One region of the Bradyrhizobium sp. CCBAU 53421 genome, then DNA from elsewhere that is predicted to be linked to it. Evidence: predicted binding sites of a transcription regulator. Region 1 holds the regulator's gene; each other region holds the start of a gene.

Evidence for each region. Region 1 encodes LexA, which represses DNA repair genes until DNA is damaged. Its sites were predicted from a motif close to TGTTCNNNNTGTGTTCNG; they were not measured.
Region 2: a site for LexA is predicted at 2,513-2,530, ahead of XH92_RS00920 (YifB family Mg chelatase-like AAA ATPase). Genes of this name have one in related genera too.
Region 3: a site for LexA is predicted at 4,799-4,816, ahead of XH92_RS40640 (ATP-dependent Clp protease adaptor ClpS). Genes of this name have one in related genera too.

The regions. Positions count from the first base shown of each region.
Region 1 is NZ_CP030047.1:4,865,805-4,871,870, reverse strand. Features, by position in the region: gene XH92_RS23295 (sensor histidine kinase) at 1-183, shown strand, start outside; gene XH92_RS23290 (response regulator transcription factor) at 180-842, shown strand; gene XH92_RS23285 (HAD family phosphatase) at 1,643-2,275, shown strand; gene glp (gephyrin-like molybdotransferase Glp) at 2,295-3,506, shown strand; gene lexA (transcriptional repressor LexA) at 3,750-4,454, shown strand; gene XH92_RS23270 (hypothetical protein) at 4,711-5,139, shown strand; gene XH92_RS23265 (hypothetical protein) at 5,317-5,544, shown strand; gene XH92_RS23260 (ComEC/Rec2 family competence protein) at 5,541-6,066, opposite strand, start outside.
Region 2 is NZ_CP030047.1:194,795-200,860, reverse strand. Features, by position in the region: gene XH92_RS00930 (PAS domain-containing hybrid sensor histidine kinase/response regulator) at 1-169, opposite strand, end outside; gene XH92_RS00925 (hypothetical protein) at 273-791, opposite strand; gene XH92_RS00920 (YifB family Mg chelatase-like AAA ATPase) at 912-2,462, opposite strand; gene XH92_RS00915 (MBL fold metallo-hydrolase) at 2,568-3,539, opposite strand; gene gshB (glutathione synthase) at 3,729-4,676, opposite strand; gene XH92_RS00905 (YraN family protein) at 4,707-5,090, opposite strand; gene rsmI (16S rRNA (cytidine(1402)-2'-O)-methyltransferase) at 5,077-6,030, opposite strand.
Region 3 is NZ_CP030047.1:8,787,725-8,793,790, reverse strand. Features, by position in the region: gene XH92_RS44190 (class I SAM-dependent methyltransferase) at 1-165, opposite strand, end outside; gene XH92_RS40650 (Rrf2 family transcriptional regulator) at 152-616, opposite strand; gene XH92_RS40645 (tetratricopeptide repeat protein) at 944-3,031, shown strand; gene XH92_RS40640 (ATP-dependent Clp protease adaptor ClpS) at 3,039-4,769, opposite strand; gene XH92_RS40635 (mechanosensitive ion channel family protein) at 5,098-6,066, shown strand, end outside.

The DNA.
Region 1 (6,066 bases):
GATGGCGGGCCGAGTGACCCCCAGTTCAAGTCCGGCATGGGCCTGCTCGGCATGCGCGAGCGGGTCGCGGCGCTGGGCGGGCGGCTGAGCTTCGCGGCCGGTCAGCCCAATGGCTCGTCGCTCCGCGTCACCGTTCCCGTCGTCACCGGTCCGGACACCGCCCCCGTGGAACGCGCGGCATGAGCACGACGGCGCGAACCATCATGCTGGTCGACGATCACGCCGTCGTTCGGGAGGGCTACCGGGCGATGCTGCAGAAGCAGCCCGGCCTCTCGGTCGTCGCCGAGGCCTCCGACGGGGTCGAGGCCTACCGCCTCTACAAGGAGACCGGACCCGACCTCGTCATCATGGATCTGTCGATGCCCGGCATCGGCGGCATCGAGGCGATCCGGCGCCTCAGGCAGTGGGACAAGCGGGCAAGGATCCTGGTGTTCACCATGCACCAGAACGCGGCCTTTGCCGTGCAGGCGATCCGCGCCGGCGCCAGCGGCTATGTCACCAAGACCAGCCCGCCGGAGACGCTGGTGCACGCGGTGATGGATGCGCTGGCGGGCAGGATCGCGATCAGTCCGGACATCGACCACGAGCTCGCGCTCAGCCGCCTCGCCGGCGAGACCGCGGCAGCGGATCTGCTGACCGCGCGGGAATTCGAGGTGCTGCGCATGCTGCTCGCGGAGAAGACCACCGACGAGATCGCCGAGGCGCTGCACCTCAGCCCCAAGACGGTCGCGAACCTGCATTCCCTGATCAAGGACAAGCTTGGCGTCGGCACGGATATCGAGCTGGTCCGCCTCGCGCTGCGGCAGGGCATCCTGACGCAGATCGATCTCGGCGAACGGTAGGCCCGCGGCGGGAGCCGGCTCGCATTGCCAGCCGCACTCATCGCAGGCGCTCAAAGAAAGGCCCCAGCGAGGGGGTACACGCTGAGGCCAGAGCAACTTGGTCACGCAATCCTAGACCTTGCCCCGACACTTTCCCTTGCTCGTTGGGAGTACCGGAATCGTACGGAGCCGAAGACTGAACCTCATTGCTCTCTCGCCCGTATCCATCACGTCAGGATTTTGCCATTCCTCCTGGGGCTAGAACCAACTCCGTCCGTCGTATTTCAATGCGGGCGGCGTTGATCGTTTCTGGCCTGCAACGAGACACGACCGCGGCGCAGACACACTGACGAAAGTTCCCGGGCAGGAACCGGAACGGATGCCAACCGACGTGAGTTGGACAGCATGATGTTGAAGGATGGAGCGTCATCGCCGTGACCCGAAAAACCCTGCAAGCACGTTCGGAGCAGGCGCTTGTCGTCATCATCCTCAGCACCGGCGCGCTGATCGCCTACCTCGGCCTGGCGCTTTCCAGGATGTGAGAGGTGCGCCCGGCAGCCGGCAAGTCGCTGCGCACCAAAAGCCCGTAAGGTCCCAACCGGTGCAACGCATTGCGTGTCGTTCCGGCGCAGGCTGGGACCCACAATCACAAATGCCGATTGTTGTGCGACGCTGGGGCCACAGCCCTCTTTGACAATACACTCCTGAGGTCATGGGTCCCTGCTCTCGCCGGGACGACAGCATCTCGCTCCGTCGCATGCCTGCCGCACAAATCGAGGACATTGCCGGCCGCCTGCAATTTTCGTACACGGTTCCACGCAATGACCTCGCAACTCTCTCCCGATTCCGTCGACGTGCTGCTGTTCGATATCGGCCGCGTCGTGCTCGACATCAACTTCGAGAAGGCGATGGCGCACTGGGCGCAGCAAGCCGGCTGCGCGCCGGCCGACCTCGCCACGCGCTTTGTGGTCGACGACAGCTTCAAGCATCACGAGATCGGCCGGATCGACGACGCGGCGTTCTTCGCAAACCTGCGCCGGACGCTCGGCATCGAGATCACCGACGCGCAGTTCCTGGAAGGCTGGAATGCGATCTTCACCGGCGAGATGCCGGGGATTGCGCGCCTGCTCGCGGCGGCCTCGGAGCGGATGCCGCTCGATGCCTTCTCCAACACCAATCCGGCCCACGTCGCGCATTTCTCGGTGCTCCATGCCGAGCTGCTCAGCCATTTCCGCACCGTCTTCCTGTCCTCGACGATCGGCTTTCGCAAACCCGACGCCGAGGCCTACGATCATGTGGTAAAAGCCATCGGCGTGCCGGCGTCGCGGATGCTGTTCTTCGACGACCTGGCCGCCAACATCGAAGGCGCGCGGGCGCGCGGCCTTCATGCCATCCACGTGACATCGACGGATGACGTGGCGAGGGCTCTGACTGCACTTGGTATTGAACATTAGGAATTGAGGAGCTCCGAGCGTGGCCCTGATGCCGGTTGCCGATGCCCTGTCCGCCGTCCTCGCCGGCGCCGAACCGCTGCCGGAGGAGATGGTCGCGCTCGATGCCGCCTACCATCGCACCCTGGCGCGCGACCTCGCCGCGCGCCGCACCCAGCCGCCGCAGCCGATGTCGGCGATGGACGGCTATGCCGTGCGCGCGACCGACGCGGCTGACCTGAAGGCCCGCCTCCGGGTGATCGGCGAAGTCGCGGCCGGACGGCCATTCGAGCGCACGGTCGGCGCCGGCGAAGCGGTGCGGATCTTCACCGGCGGCGTGATCCCTGACGGGGCCGACGCCGTCATCATCCAGGAAGACACCGCCGTCGAGGGCGACCACATCACGATCACCGAGCTAGCTGCCGCCGGACGGCACATCCGCCCGGCCGGTGTCGACTTCCGTGAGGGCGACGTGCTGCTCGCCGCCGGCAGCCGCCTCTCCGACCGCGCGCTGTCGCTTGCGGCCGCCATGAACTATGCGGAGCTCGCGGTGCGCCGCCGCCCGAAGGTCGCGGTGCTGGCGACCGGCGACGAGCTGGTGATGCCGGGCTCGCAGCCCGGCCCCGGCCAGATCGTCTATTCCAACGGCTACGCGCTGCGGGCGCTGGCCCGCGCCGAGGGCGCCGAGACCGTCGATCTCGGGATTGCCGCCGACACGGTGGACGCCACCACCGCAGGCATCCGCCGGGCGCGGGAAACCGGCGCCGACATCCTGATCACGACCGGCGGCGCCTCGGTCGGCGACCACGACCTGGTCAAGCAGTCGCTGGAGGCCGAAGGCGTCGATATGGCGTTCTGGCGGATCGCGATGCGGCCCGGCAAGCCGATGATGCATGGCCGGTTAGGGGCGCTGCGGGTGATCGGCCTGCCCGGCAATCCGGTGTCGTCCTATGTCTGCGCCTTCCTGTTTCTGGTGCCGTTGATTCGGGCGCTGAGCGGCCGAAAAATGATTCATCATCGCCGCGCGAGCGCCCTGCTCGGCCGCGACCTCGCTGCCAACGACCAGCGCGAGGACTATCTGCGCGCGCGTCTCGAGACGCGCGAGGACGGCACGCTGATCGCAACGCCTGTGATGCAGCAGGACTCGTCGCTGCTCGGGAATCTCGCTGCGGCACGGGCACTTCTCGTGCGTCCGCCGTTTGCGCCGGCCGCTGTTCAAGGCAGCGAATGCGAGATCCTGACGCTGCCCGAATGAGACTTTCGCGGCTCGCCGATTGCGCGTTGCAGAACGCGTTCACCTGAAATTAAGTGGTTGCGGAACACATATCGAACATATAGTGTCCGTTCATGATTTGTTTCGAGTACTGGTGTCTACAAACGGGAGACCACCAGGGAGCGCTTGCAACGAGCACCGCGCTCCTGAGGTCAGCCCCGCCTGCGGGTCCCACCTGAAGAGTCTCGGAATCGAACGACGCTATCAACCGGGGGAATACTCGAGATGCTCACGCGCAAACAGTACGAACTTCTGCGTTTCATCAACGAACGTCTGAAAGAGGCCGGCGTGCCGCCCTCCTTCGACGAGATGAAGGATGCGCTCGACCTGCGCTCGAAGTCCGGTATCCACCGCCTGATCACTGCGCTGGAAGAGCGCGGCTTCATCCGCCGCCTGCCCAACCGCGCCCGCGCTATCGAAGTCATCAAGCTGCCCGAGCTGTCGGCCGGCGGCAGCAACGGCCGCCGCGGCTTCACGCCGAGCGTCATCGAAGGCACCCTCGGCAAGCGCACCAGCACGCCGCCGATTGCCGAGGACGACGGCAACCGTCCGGTCGCGGTCCCCGTGATGGGCCGGATCGCCGCCGGTACGCCGATCGAGGCGCTGCAGACCCGCAGCCACACCATCAGCGTACCACCCGACATGCTCGGCGCCGGCGAGCATTATGCGCTGGAAGTGCGCGGCGACTCGATGGTCGATGCCGGCATCCTCGACGGCGACATGGCGCTGATCCAGCGCAACGACGTCGCCAACACCGGCGACATCGTGGTGGCGCTGATCGACGAGGAGGAAGCCACCCTGAAGCGCTTTCGCCGCCGCGGTGCATCGATCGCGCTGGAGCCGGCCAACACCGCCTATGAGGTGCGCATCCTGCCGCCGAACCGGGTCCGCATCCAGGGCAAGCTGATCGGCCTCTATCGCAAATACTGATTTCAAATACTTGCGGCGGCGAGGAACGAGCAACACATCGGAATCGTTCCTTGATAGATGGCGTAACGTGCCGCCTGCCCGATGCGCTCCGATACCTCCCACGCAGCGTCGCGTGTTTGTGATCGGGGCGTTCGTCGAGCAGTCGTACAATCGCCCAGAAACGAGGAGACACTCGTTCGTTATCGTCCACTCTGGTAGAGGCCCTATGCCTCAAGGAGAGGCACGGGTCGCTACCCTCGAACAGAGGAGCCATCCGATGTGTGACTATAGTCTGCACGCCGTGGCGTCGCGCCCCGCCATTGTTGGAGAGACGCTGATCACCACGACTTTCCGCGGCACGTCGACCCGCGGCTTTGCTTCGGAGAATGATCCCACGGTCGCGGTCTGCATGCTGCCGGGCACCGAGCTCGCTTTCGCCGAGAACGTTCGCTACGACAGCCGCTGGATCTGGACCAAGACGATGAACTTCCGCGTCGGCGTGTTCAACGAAGTCGAGCCCGACGTTCCCGATCGCCATCACGACGCGGTCGAATTCCCCGACGGCAGCCATGTGCTGGTGACCCAATTGGTCGAGGGACAACGCGTCAGCGTGCTGCAACTGCCGGCACTGCATCCGCCGGTCGAGCAGAAGCCGAAGGTTGTGGAGCGGCGGCCCTCCGCATTTGCGTCGCTGTTTTTGGGTTGAGCGCATCGTCGCCGCGGAATGAGCGATCCGGCGGCGGGTGACCTTGAGCGATTTCGAGCGACCCCGGACGCCGGGTTCCGGGGCGCGGCAGGAGATTTGCGTCGGCGGCCGGCTTGGCGCATCATTGGGCACGGAGGACGTGCACTCACGGAAACCTGCTCAACGGAAACCTGCTCAGTGGTCGACAAGGTCACATGGCAAAAGGCTGGACGCGTCACGGAGCCGGGCCGCTACATGTTCCGGTTCGGCTGGCTGACCGTGACGGCTGATGACCTGAAGGTCTGGGAGCAATTCCCGGAGGCTTCCTTCACCCTCGTCAAGAAGCCCGATGCCGGCCCCGACTCCGACGAGTTCCATCTCGGCCTGTTCGAGCTGCCGACCGGACCCTCACCCGACAACGGCTAATCCTCGCCCTGCAGATCGGTCTCGGCCGGCGTCGCATCCACGGCGGGCCGTGGCGCGGCAGCCGGCGCGCGCAGCGTGGTCTCGCTCTCGCCATCACCGGGCACCGCCGGCGACCACGGCCGGTCGATCCCGCCGGGCTTGACCGCATCGACGGCGTAGCCGTCCCTGATACGCCGGAGCACCAGCGCGCCGTGGCGCCGCAACCGCTCGGCGTCGATCACCGAGGCCGCGCAATCCTTCGGCGCCGGCCGCGCCGTCACGATCAGCGCCGCGCGCTCGCAATCATCAGCCAGCGCCTCGGGCCGGCTCACCAGCGCGACGAAGGCGCCGCCGGGCCCCTGCGTCACGCAGCCGCCCGGATCGCAGGAAACACCCTCGGCGAGCGAGGCGTCCATAGCGGTCCTCGCATCGGCGTCCGCCGCCAGCCACTCCTTGATGAGGAAGGCGTCCTTGGCGCTGTGCATCAGATGCAGCCGGCCGTCGCCGCCCCGCACCGCGACATTGCGGCCGTCGGCGGAGACC
Region 2 (6,066 bases), 4.6 Mb from region 1:
ATGCATTGGGGTCGTAGCCGCTGTGCGGCGAGAGGGCGCCGGAGATGAACCCGAAGGCGCTGCCGAATGCGACGGAGAAGATCGTGAAGGAACGGATGATCGTCGCGACCCAGGAATGGCGTCGCAGGAAGCGGCGAAGGCGTAACTTGATCCGGAAGAAACGCCCCATCAATGGTGGTCCTGAGCTAGCCCGATCTGGTGATCACCATGCGTCTTGCACCTTGCAAAGTGCTTGAGGTTGGTGGCCGTTTCGCGCCGCCCTCGGAACAGGGTTAGCGGGTAGTTAATTCCGCCATGGCCTGGCCGCGGACATGCGCGGGAGGCGCGAGCGATGCCGCTTCGAGGCGGCGGTGTCCGCCGCGGGCGCTGACGATCAGGGCCGCCGCATCGCGCACCGAGAACGTCCTCGACTGCACGTAGACGCGGTAGTCGAACGGACCGTCACGGGAAAGATAGATGACGGGGCCGGCTGCGGTCGGCTGGCCGGAAATCCCGATCAGCTGCGGCACCGAATTGCTTTCGCAGGCGCCGGCTTCGGCATCGTCGATGTCGTCGATCACGGTGAAGTCGGCGGCTTCGGCGCTGTCGGCAATCCGGACCCGGACGGTGGCAAGGCCGGGGTCGTCGGTGAAGCTGACGTGAAACTGGGCCTGCCAGGGGACCGATGCGATCTGCATCGTAGCGCCGCCCACGTCGATGCAGGGCCGAGGACCCGGCAGCAACTCAGCGCGGGCAAATACCGCGGCCACGGCAAGCGGGACCACCGAGGCCAGAACCTTCATACGCAACATGACACAACTCGCTCGACCCAAGCTTGCCGCAGATCGCGGTGCTTATGGTTTGCGGAGCGTAAATGAGAGTGGCTACCGTCACGTTGACGCGGTGGGCCGCGGGGTGGAAAACGGGGGAGATCACGCCGCGCGGCGCAGATCATCCGCCAATGCACGATAGGACAGCGCTTCGGCGAGATGCAGCCGGCCGATGGTCTCGGCGCCGTCGAGATCGGCGAGCGTGCGCGCCACCCGCAGCACGCGATGATAGCCGCGCGCGGTGAGGCGCATGTTGTCGGCGGCCTCGCGCAGCAGCTTCTGGCCATGCGCGTCGGGCTGCGCGATGGTCTCGAGCAGCGCGCTCGGTGCTTCCGCATTGGTGCGGACATGCGGCATGCCGGCCGCCGCGTAGCGCGCGAGCTGGATGTCGCGCGCGGCCGCGACGCGGGCGGCGACCTCGGCCGAACCCTCCGCCGGCGGCGGCAGGATCAGATCCGCCGCGGTCACGGCCGGCACCTCGATCCGCAGGTCGATGCGATCCATCAGCGGGCCGGAGATCCGCATCTGGTAGTCGGCAGTGCAGCGGTCGAGCTGGCCGCGCTTGCAGGAATAGCCGGGCTCATAGGCGTGGCCGCAGCGGCACGGGTTCATCGCCGCGACCAGCATGAAGCGCGCCGGATAGGTGACGCGGTGATTGGCCCGGCTCACCGATACCTCGCCGTTCTCCAGCGGCTGGCGCAGCGAATCCAGCACGCGCGGATCGAACTCCGGCAATTCGTCGAGGAACAGCACGCCCTGATGCGCGAGCGAGATCTCGCCCGGCTTGGCGCGCATGCCGCCGCCGGTCAGCGCGGCCATGCTGGCGGAATGATGCGGGCTGCGGAACGGGCGCCGCGCGGTCAGCGCGCCATCGCGGATCTCGCCGGCGACGGAGGCGATCATCGAGACTTCGAGCAGTTCGGACGGCGACAGCGGCGGCAGGATCGAAGGCAGCCGCGCCGCCAGCATCGATTTGCCGGCGCCCGGCGAGCCCATCATGAGCAAATGATGTCCGCCGGCAGCCGCGATCTCGAGCGCGCGTTTGGCGCTTTCCTGGCCCTTGATGTCGCGCAGATCGAGCAGCGCTTCCTCGCGCGCCTCGTTCTGGTCTCGCACCTTCGGCTGCGGCCGCGACAGCACCTGCGTGCCCTTGAAGTGGTTGGCGATCTGGATCAGCGAGTGCGCCGCGATGATCTGGATGTCCGGGCTGGCCCAGGCGGCCTCCGAGCCGCAGGCAGCCGGGCAGATCAATCCCTCGTCGCGCGAATTGGCGCCGATCGCCGCCGGCAGCACGCCCGCCACCGGCGCAATCGAGCCGTCGAGCCCGAGTTCGCCGAGCACGGTGAAGCCGCTCAGCGCATCCGGCGGGATCGCGCCGATCGCGGCCATCAGGCCGAGCGCAATCGGCAAATCGTAATGGCTGCCCTCCTTGGGCAGGTCGGCCGGTGCGAGGTTGACGGTGATGCGGCGGGCGGGAAGCGCCAGCCCAGAGGCGATCAGCGCCGAGCGCACCCGCTCCCGCGCCTCCGACACCGCCTTGTCGGGCAGCCCGACGATCGCGAACGCCGGCAGTCCCGGCGCGACCTGGACCTGCACGTCGACCGCACGGGCCTCGATCCCCTCGAATGCGACGGTAGAAACCCGCTGGACCATGCTGCCCCTATCTTCCGCCACCCAAGGTAGCGGAGCGGGCTGCGCAGTGCAAGAACATTAAGGGAACATCCGAGGCGAAGGGGGGCCGCCCCGGATGCGCCGCCGTCACAGCGTCATCTGCATCGGCTCGGGATAGTAGTGGAAGCCCTCGCCGGCCTTGGCGACGTGGCCGTAGCCCGGCCAGGCGAAGTGATAGGACATCACGGGCGTCTTGTTCGCGGCCAGCATCTCCAAGAGCTTGACCCGCGAGTTCGCCGCCTGCTTCGGATCGGTGTCGTAGGAGAATTCCATCCGCGGCCGCTCCAAGAGCAGCACCGCGTGATGCGAGAGGTCGCCGAGGAAGGCAAAGGACTTGCCGCCCGAGCTCACCATGAAGATGGTGTGGCCCACGGTGTGGCCGGGCGCCGCGATCGCCTGCACGCCGGGCAGGAATTCCTGGCCGTCCTTGAAGAACACGATGCGGTCGCGCACCGGCAGCAGGTTCTTGCGGGCGTGCACGACAAAGTCCTTCAACGGACTGCCCATCTTGCCTTCGTCGGTCCAGAAATCGAGATCGCTCTGCGCGATGTAGTACTGCGCATTCGGGAACAGCGGCTTGTCGTCGGCGCCGACGATGCCGCCGATATGATCGATATGCGCGTGCGACAGCACGACGGCGTCGATGTCCTCCGGCTTGATGCCGGCTTCCTGCATGCTCTTCTGCTGCCGCCCGGTGGTCGGACCGAACGCCTTCGAGGTGCCCATGCCGGTGTCGAACAGGATCAGCTTGTCGCCGGTGTTGACGATCGGCGAGTTCTGCTCGAGCACGACATTGTCGGGCGAGAGGAAATTGTCGGAGAGCATCTTCTTCACTTCTTCCTTCGGCACGCCGGTGAAGGTGCCGGAGGGATCGCCGAGCGGAAGCGGACCGTCGGACACCACGGTCACTTCGGCGTCGCCGAGCACGAAGCGGTGCCAATAGGGTGTCTGCGTGCCGAGCTTCGGCGCGCGCGCCTGCGCAGTGGTGCCGAGTAGTGTGCTGGCGCCGAGACCGGCACCGAGCGCGAGCAAGGATCGTCGTGAGACATTGAGCGTCATAACGTCTTCCTCCACAATTTTTATGATGTTTTCGCGTTGTCGCCCGCGTTGGCCCGCCGCTTGACCTGACGCAGGCAAGAGAATGCTGCCCTCGCCGGCGCAAGCTGGCAAGTAGAATAAGGCGAACGCACACGCGCCCGTACGCTGGCTGAATTTCAGCCAGCATGTGCAATGCACAAGGGAGGAGTATTATTTCGCGGCGCGCTTCTTCTCGATGGCATCCCAGATCTTGGCCGCGACGTCGGGGCCGTTGAGCCGCGCAATTGCGCGGATGCCGGTCGGGGATGTGACGTTGATCTCGGTCAGGTTGCCGTCGATCACGTCGAGGCCGACGAACATCAGACCAAGTTCGCGTAGCGCGGGCCCGACGGTGGCGCAGATTTCGCGCTCGCGATCCGACAGCTCGGTCGCCTTGGCCGCACCGCCGCGCACCATGTTGGAGCGCAGATCGTCCGCCGCCGGCACGCGGTTGACGGCGCCGGCGAATTCGCCGTCAACCAGGATGATGCGCTTGTCGCCATGCTTCACCTCGGGGAGGAAGCGCTGGATCACCCAGGGCTCCTTGAAGGTGACCGAGAACATGTCGAACAGCGAGCCGAAGTTCATGTCCTGCGGCATCACGCGGAAGACCGCGGCGCCGCCATGGCCGTGCAACGGTTTCATGACGACGGCGCCGTGCTGGTCGCGGAAGGCGTTGATCTCGTCGAGGTCGCGCGAGATCAGGGTCGGCGGCATCAGCTGCGGGAAGTTCATCACGAACAGCTTTTCCGGCGCGTTGCGCACGCTGGCCGGATCGTTCACCACCAGCGTCTTCGGATGGATGCGCTCGAGCAAATGCGTCGAGGTGATGTAGGCGAGGTCGAACGGCGGGTCCTGCCGCAGCAATACGACGTCGAAGCCGTTGAGGGCCTCCCGCTTCGGCTCGCTCAGCGTGAAGTGAGCGCCGACCTCGTCGCGCACGGTGAGCGGCTGCACCGGCGCCACCAGCTCCTCGCCGCGCAGCGACAGCTTGTCGGGCGTGTAATAGGAAATACCGTGGCCGCGCTTCTGTGCTTCGAGCAGCAGCGCAAAGGTCGAATCGCCGCGGATGTTGATGCGCGCGATGGGATCCATCTGGACGGCGATCTTCAATTTCATAAGCGTGTCCCGCGAGGTCTGAGGGTAACTTTAAGGGCTTGCGTCGAATGCCGCTAACAGATGGCGCGGCAGGCTCTTCGGCGCAATCAGCACGGCGTCGAATCTGAGATCAAATTCGGCATGTTCGGGATGCGTCATCAGCCAGGCCTGGGCGGCATTGACGATGCGCTGCTGCTGGCGCGGCGTCACCGCATAGGCGGCGTCGTCGAGGCTGGCCCGGGCCTTGACCTCGACGAAGGCGAGCAGATTGCGCCGGCGCGCCACCAAATCGATCTCGCCATAGGGGGTGCGGAAGCGTTTCGCCAGGATGCGATAGCCCTTGGCGATCAGGAGCGCCGCGGCGCGGCTTTCGGCCGACAGGCCGGTGCGGAACGCGGCGACGCGTTCGGGCGAGGCGCCGTCAGTCTTCGCCATCGCCGTCCCCGGCGGTTTTCGCCAATTCGAGCGCGCGGGCGTAGACCTCGCGGCGCGGCCGGCCCGACAGCTCGACCGCGTGCGCCACCGCATCCTTGACGCTGCCGCGCGCGAGCTGTGCGCGCAGCAGATCGTCGAGCGCATCCTGGTCCATCACTCCGGCGTCGTCGGCCGGCGGTCCGATCACGAGCACGAACTCGCCGCGCGTCTCCAGCGCGTCCGCGCCTGCCGCAAGCTCGGTCACCGGCGCGCGCTTGATCTCCTCGTGCAGCTTGGTCAGCTCGCGGCAGATCGCGGCATCACGTCCAGCCATGATCGCGGCGAGATCGCGCAGCGTCTCCTGCACCCGATTGCCGGATTCGAACATCACCAGCGTCGCATCGATCCGGGCGAGCTCGGTGAGCCGCGCGCGGCGCGCATGCTCCTTGGCCGGCAGAAATCCCTCGAAGAAGAACCGGTCGGTCGGCAGCGCCGCGACCGACAGCGCCGATAGCACCGATGACGGTCCGGGCACCGCGATGACGGCATGCCCGGCGGCGCAGACGTCGCGCACCAGCTTGAAGCCGGGATCGGAGATCAGCGGCGTACCGGCGTCCGAGACCAATGCGATCGCAGCGCCCTGCGCCAGCCGTTCGAGGATCTTGGGCCGGGCCTGCGCCGCATTGTGCTCGTGGTAGAGCGCGAGCTCGGCGCTGATGGCGTAACGCTCGGTGAGCCGGCGGGTAATCCTGGTGTCCTCGCAGGCGATGACGTCGACACCGGCCAGCGTCTCCAGCGCGCGCAGGGTGATGTCGGCGAGATTTCCGATCGGGGTCGCGACCAGATGCAGCCCGGGCTTGGCTTTCGGCGCGGCGAGTTGCTGGCCGCCGATCGAAAAGGTTCTGGCCGAAGCGCTTGTCGTGGCATCCGAACTGTGGAGGGAACTGGCTTTTGCGCGCATAATGCCAATCTAGAGGGATGGCGGCGCTAGCGCCAC
Region 3 (6,066 bases), 3.9 Mb from region 1:
GACATCGAGCACCTTCGACGACCGGCCGATCGGGAGCATCGCGACCGCGGCCTCGGCGAAATGTGTCGTGAACGGCTGCGACTGCGCCTCGTAGGTGGCGACCATCTTGTCCCAGTGCGCGGGATCGTTGAACGGAAGCGGCTTTGCCTGCTCACTTGACTGCATGAATCTGGTCCTCGAGGCTTTGTTTGTGTTTGGCGAGCCGGCGCTTGAAATCCTTCGCAAGCGCGTCGAGCGTCACCGCGCCGAGCCGCTTCAGGAACAGCGCCTCGACCTCGCGAAACGTGCCTGACAGCGCGTCGTTGACGGCCTGTTCGACCAGGCAGCCGGGATTGTCCGAGCGATGGCCCATCGCAACGATCGTGGGCGCGCCGACCGCGCGATAGATGTCGGCGAGCGAGATGTCGGCGGGATCGCGCGCCAGCGTCCAGCCGCCGCCATGACCCTTCTCGGAACGCACCAGGCCTTGCTCGCGCAGGCCCGCCATCACGCGGCGGACGACCACCGGGTTGGTGGCCATCGCCTGTGCAAGTTGCTCCGACGTGACCGGTTCACCCGCTCCGATCATGTGGAGCAGGCCGTGCAGGACACCGGAGAGGCGGCTATCGCGTATCATGTAACTCCATATGTTGCATGAAAGGCCGCGCGTCAATAGGGCGATGCCGGGCATCATCGCGCCATGGCCGGGCTCTGACCTCCCCTTGAAAAGGGGAGGTCGCTTTGCTCGCCAGAGCAAAGCGGGTGGGGATCAACTCTTTGCGCGAACAGCGGAGCTCGTGGCTGACCCCCATCCCGACCTTCCCCCTTTCAGGGGAAGGAGAAGCGATCAGGATATGACCTCTTCAACCCGGATTTGCGTGCCGGATTTGGCGGCATCGCCCGTTTAATCCCCATCGGGATCTTTGGCGGGGGCGGTATCGTGGGCAGTGTGGCGGTTGATCGGATGTTGCTGGATGCGGTGGCGCATTATGGCGCGGGCCGCGCGGCGGAGGCCGGCACCTTGTGCGGCGACATCCTCACCGCCGATCCCGACCATGTTCCGGCGCTGCATCTGTCCGCCGTCATCGCCTTCGTAACCGACCGTGCTGCCGAAGGCGCGGTGTTGCTGAATCGCGTGTTCAGCCTCGATCCGCATCACGGACCGGCGTTCGCCACGCTCGGCGATGCGCTCGCGGTGAAGGGCGAGCACGAGGGCGCGGTGGCGGCGTTCCAGCGCGGCGTGGCCCTGCGGCCGAGGGATGCCGGGCTGCACATCAAGCTCGGCGTCGCGCTGTGCGAGGTGTCGCACTTCGGCGAGGCCGAGGCGGCGTTTCGCCGCGCGATCGCACTCGATGGCGGCCTGACGCGGGCGCGGTTCAACCTTGCCGTTGCGCTGGCCGGGCAGCAGCGGCCGGTCGAGGCGGAGCAGGCCTATCGCGAGGTGATCGCGCGTGATCCCGCCTATCGCGGCGTCTGGCTCAACCTCGGCAATGCGTTGACCGATCAGAAGAAGCACGACGCCGCCGCCACCGCCTATCGCCGTGGGCTCAGCACAGACCCCGACAATCCCGGCCTGCATAGCGGCCTCGGCGCGGCGCTCTATCGCCTCGGCCGGCTGGAGGACGCCGTCCTGCACTATCGCCGTGCGACCGCGCTCGATCCCGACAATCCGGCGCCGTGGCGCCTGCTGGCCATGGTGTTGCACGAATTGGGCGAGCGCGAGGAGGCGGCGCGCATCTATCGAAAGGTCTCGGCCCGCGATCCGTCCGATCACGTTATCCTCAACAACCTCGGCGCCTGCCTGTTCGAGCTCGGACGGGTCGACGACGCCATCGCCTGCGCCGAGCTCGCGCTGGCTCTCAAGCCGGACTATGCCGCCGCGCACACCAATCTCGGGATCATCTTCGAGGCGCAAAATCTGGTCGACGCGGCGGTGGCCGCGCATCGGAAGGCGATCGAGCTCGAACCCAATTATGCCAAGGGTCACGCCAATCTTGCGGTCGCACTGCGCAACGCCGGCGAGATCGATGCGGCGCTGGTGGCCTCGCGCCGGGCCATCGCGCTCGATCCCGAGCAGCCGCTGGCGCATTACAACCACGCGCACTTCCTCCTGATGAACGGAGAGTTCGAGGAAGGTTTTGAGGAGTATCGGTGGCGCCGCAAGACCAAGATGCTCAGCGAAGGCGATCCCGTGTTCGATGAGCCGGAATGGCAGGGCGAGCCGCTGGCGGGACGCACGCTGCTCCTGTTCGCCGAATACGGGCTCGGCGATGTCGTCAATTTCGTCCGCTATGTGCCGATGCTGGCGGGCAAAAGCGGCCGGATCATTCTGCAGGTGCAGCCGGCACTGGTCTCGCTGCTGCGGCCGATGCTGCCCGATGTCGCGGTATTCGCCCGCGGCGAGCCATTGCCGCGGTTCGACCTGCAATTGCCGTTGCTCAGCCTGCCGCGGATCTTCCGCACGACCGTCGAGACCATTCCCTCGGCCGTGTCCTATCTGCAGGCGGACGGCATCAAGCTCGCGCGCTGGCGCGAGGCGCTTGCTGGCGTGGCCGCGTTGAAAGTCGGCGTGGTCTGGGCCGGCAATGTCAGACACAAGGGCGACCGCCAGCGCTCGCTGCCGGCCGACGCCGTGCTGCCGCGGCTGGTCACGTCAGGCGTGCAGCTCTACAGCCTGCAGAAGGAGCCGCGGCCGGAGGATGCCCCGGTGCTGCGGCATCTCGGCTCCGACATCGTCGACCTCGCGCCGACGCTCGGCGATTTCGCCGATACCGCGGCGGCTGTCTGCGCGCTCGATCTCGTCATCGCCGTCGACACCTCGGTGGCGCATCTCGCCGGCGCGCTCGGCCGCCCGGTCTGGATGTTGTGTCCCTATGCGCTCGACTGGCGCTGGCTGCGCGATCGCGCCGACACGCCGTGGTATCCGACCATGCGGCTGTTCCGCCAGGACAGACCGCAGGCCTGGGAGGGCGTGCTGACACGGATGTCCGACGAGCTTGCACGTGTCGCGCGAGGGGAGCGCGAGCTGTTGCTGCCAGCAGCGGCGATGTGATGGGCCGTCATCCCGCACTCATCCCCTGCGCACCGCCGAGCAGCTTGGCATTGAGCCGACCGCCGTCGAACAGCATTTCACTGACCGCGCCGTCGAGGTCGGAGGCGGTGACGTCCCCGCCACCGTCGCGGACGATGCTGGCCTGGGCGAGACGGCGCATCAGCTCCTTGATGAAGGCGGCGCTGACGCCTTCGGTGCGCCGCACGGCCTCGTCGATGACGGGCTGTTCGAGCGGCAGGCCTTTGCCATAGAGCCGGATCAGCTTGTCGCGTCCGGTCTCGTCGGGCAGCGGTACCTCGATCGCCTGGTCGATGCGGCCGGGCCGGCCGGCCAGCGCGCCCTCGAGCTCTTCGGGGCGGTTGGTGGTCAGCAGAAACAGGATGTCGCAATCCTCCTTCAGGCCGTCCATCTCGTTGAGCAGCTTGTTGAGCAGGGATTCCTCGCACGGTCCGCCCATGTCTTCACGGTCGCGCGCGATCAGATCGACATCTTCGATCACGACCATGGTCGGCTGCAGCAGCCTCGCCAGATTCATATAGGCGCCGAGCAGCCCGACCTGTTCGGCGGTGATGATCAGTGTGGTGTGATCCGGCAGGTTGGTGGCGAGATAGCGAATGGTGTGGGTCTTGCCGGTGCCGGGCGGTCCGTACAGCAGGATGCCCTTGCGGGTCGACTGGCCGAGCTTGCGCAGCAGATCGCGGCTTTCGACAAAGCCAAGCACGTTGCGGTCGAGCAGCCGCAGCGTCCGTTCCGGCAGGATCACGTCATCGCGCGCAACCGTCGGCAGCCGATGCACGGTCACGCCGCGGGCGCGGCCGCGATAGTCCGGGGCATCTTCCAGCGACAGGATCTTGCCGCGATAGGACCGTGCCGCATGCACGGCAGCTTCCAGCTCGGCGAAGGTCCGCTGCACCAGGGTGTTTCCCGCGGCGCCTGCGGGCACCGCGAGCTCGAGCCGCAAGCCCGGCTCGCTTCGATAATCGCGATGATAGCTGAGCAGCACCGCGTAGCGCAGCTCTTCGGTCTGGCATAGCCACAGCCCGTTGGTGAGGCATTTCACCGGCTCGGACTCCCCGACGTCGACGTCGTGATACTGCGGCGGGGCGATCGCCGGCGCGTTGCGGCTGTTCTCCATCAGTGCGGCGAAGGCCAAGGTCTCGTAGCGGTGTTCCTCATGAAGGCCGAAGAAATGGATCGGCGCGTCGAACAGCCTGTCAATCGCGATCTGAACATCGGCACGCATGTGACCAGGAAACTGCCGCGACCGGGTCATGATCTGGTTGCGCGGCACTCCGGCAAAATGCCAATCGAGTGCTATAAAGGCATATCTGAATTCTTCGCCCGGCAGTTTTTCCGAGCTGGCCCTGGCAGCGAGCAAGCAGTTGCTGCACAGGCAGATCGTCTTGCGGAAGAGAAAGACATCCGTCACGGGTTCCAGTGAGCCACAGAGGTTGCATGGCCGCGCCGCGTCGGCAGCCTCCGTCGTGATCGTTAACGGATGGCCATTGCTGCGGATCAGTTGCTGTGCGGACTCCAGCAGGGCTTGGGCCACAGGTGCTGGATAGGGACCGCATGCGATTCCGTTCTGGGTCTCGATTCGTGCGGCAGCGGCAACCGCCTCTTTCCGGGATTTGCCGAATACCGTGCGCAGCAGGTCGCGCATGAATTCTATCGGTGTCTCGCTGTCGTCGTGAATGAAGAGCCTGATCGGACCGTTCTCGGCAAAGACGTCGTGCATGGTCACCTCGAAACGCAATCGGAAACAAAAAGAACAAAATAAGAACATCACGGCGGCCCTTGCGCGTCAAGCGAAAGATTCTGCCGCCTCATCTCTGACGTGTGATGCGCCGATCGGCCGGCTGAGCCGGGAACACGCCTGCATGCGTAAACGCCGCTCAACACTTGTGACGTTTGTGTTGCGGCAAATGCCAAGAGATGGTCGTCGCAGCGGCAAACTTCCGACACATCATCAAGGCGAAAAGGGGCGATCCGACATGGCGCGAGCGCGAGAGCAGAGTCCTTAAGGGGGAGCTGCGGTCGCGCAATTATTTTAATAAGAGGCCCTCGTGTCGCACACACTTCGCTTTGCGCTTCTGCTCATCCTCATCTTGTTCGTCTCTCCCGCGCTGGCGCAGGCGGCCGCGAAGCCGGCGCCGCCGCAACCCGTGGCCGGCGATACACTGACGCCCGAGCAGGCCAAGCGCGCGCTCGACACGCTGCAGGACGACAAGAAGCGCGGCGAGATCATCAACACGTTGCGCGCCATCGCCAATGCCTCGCCGCAGCCGGCTGCCGCGGAGCCGGCACCCGAGCAGCATTCGCCGATTCCGCTCAATGCGGACAGCCTCGGCGCGCAGCTCCTGCTGATGGTCTCGGAGCAGGTCGGCGAGATGTCGCACGAGATCGCCGACGTCGCGCGCACGCTGACGAATTTTTCGGCGTTCTATTACTGGTTTGTGCGCACTGCCAATGATCCGGCCGCCTATGGCCTCTTGATCGACATCGCCTGGAAGCTGGCACTGGTGTTCGGTTGCGCGCTGGCCGCCGAATGGGTGGTGTTCCGCCTGATCAAGCGGCCCGTCGCGTTCCTGGAGGCGCGGCTGCCGCAGACCGCGCGTGTTCCGGTGCCGGTGCTCGCCAGCGCCGATCCGCCGTCATCGGTTACCGACGTCACGCCGGAGGGCGATCTGCATCGCCGCCGGATCAGCCTGGCGCGGGCCTGGCAGTCGCTGGTCCGGGTGCCGTTCGTGCTCGGCCGCCTGCTGCTCGAATTGCTGCCGGTGGTCGTGTTCGGCGGCGTCGCCACCGCGCTGCTCGGCACCGAGATCGGTGATCAGTCGACCACGCGGTTGGTGATCCTCGCGGTCGTCAACGCCTATGCGTTCTCGCGCGCGCTGATCTGCGTGGTGCGCGCGTTGGCCGGCCCGTTCGGCCTGTTCCGCGTCCGTGCCGAGACCGCGGCCTATGTCGAGATCTGGGCGCGGCGCATCGTCGCCGTCGGCGTCTCCGGCATCGCCTTTGCCAATGTCGCGCTG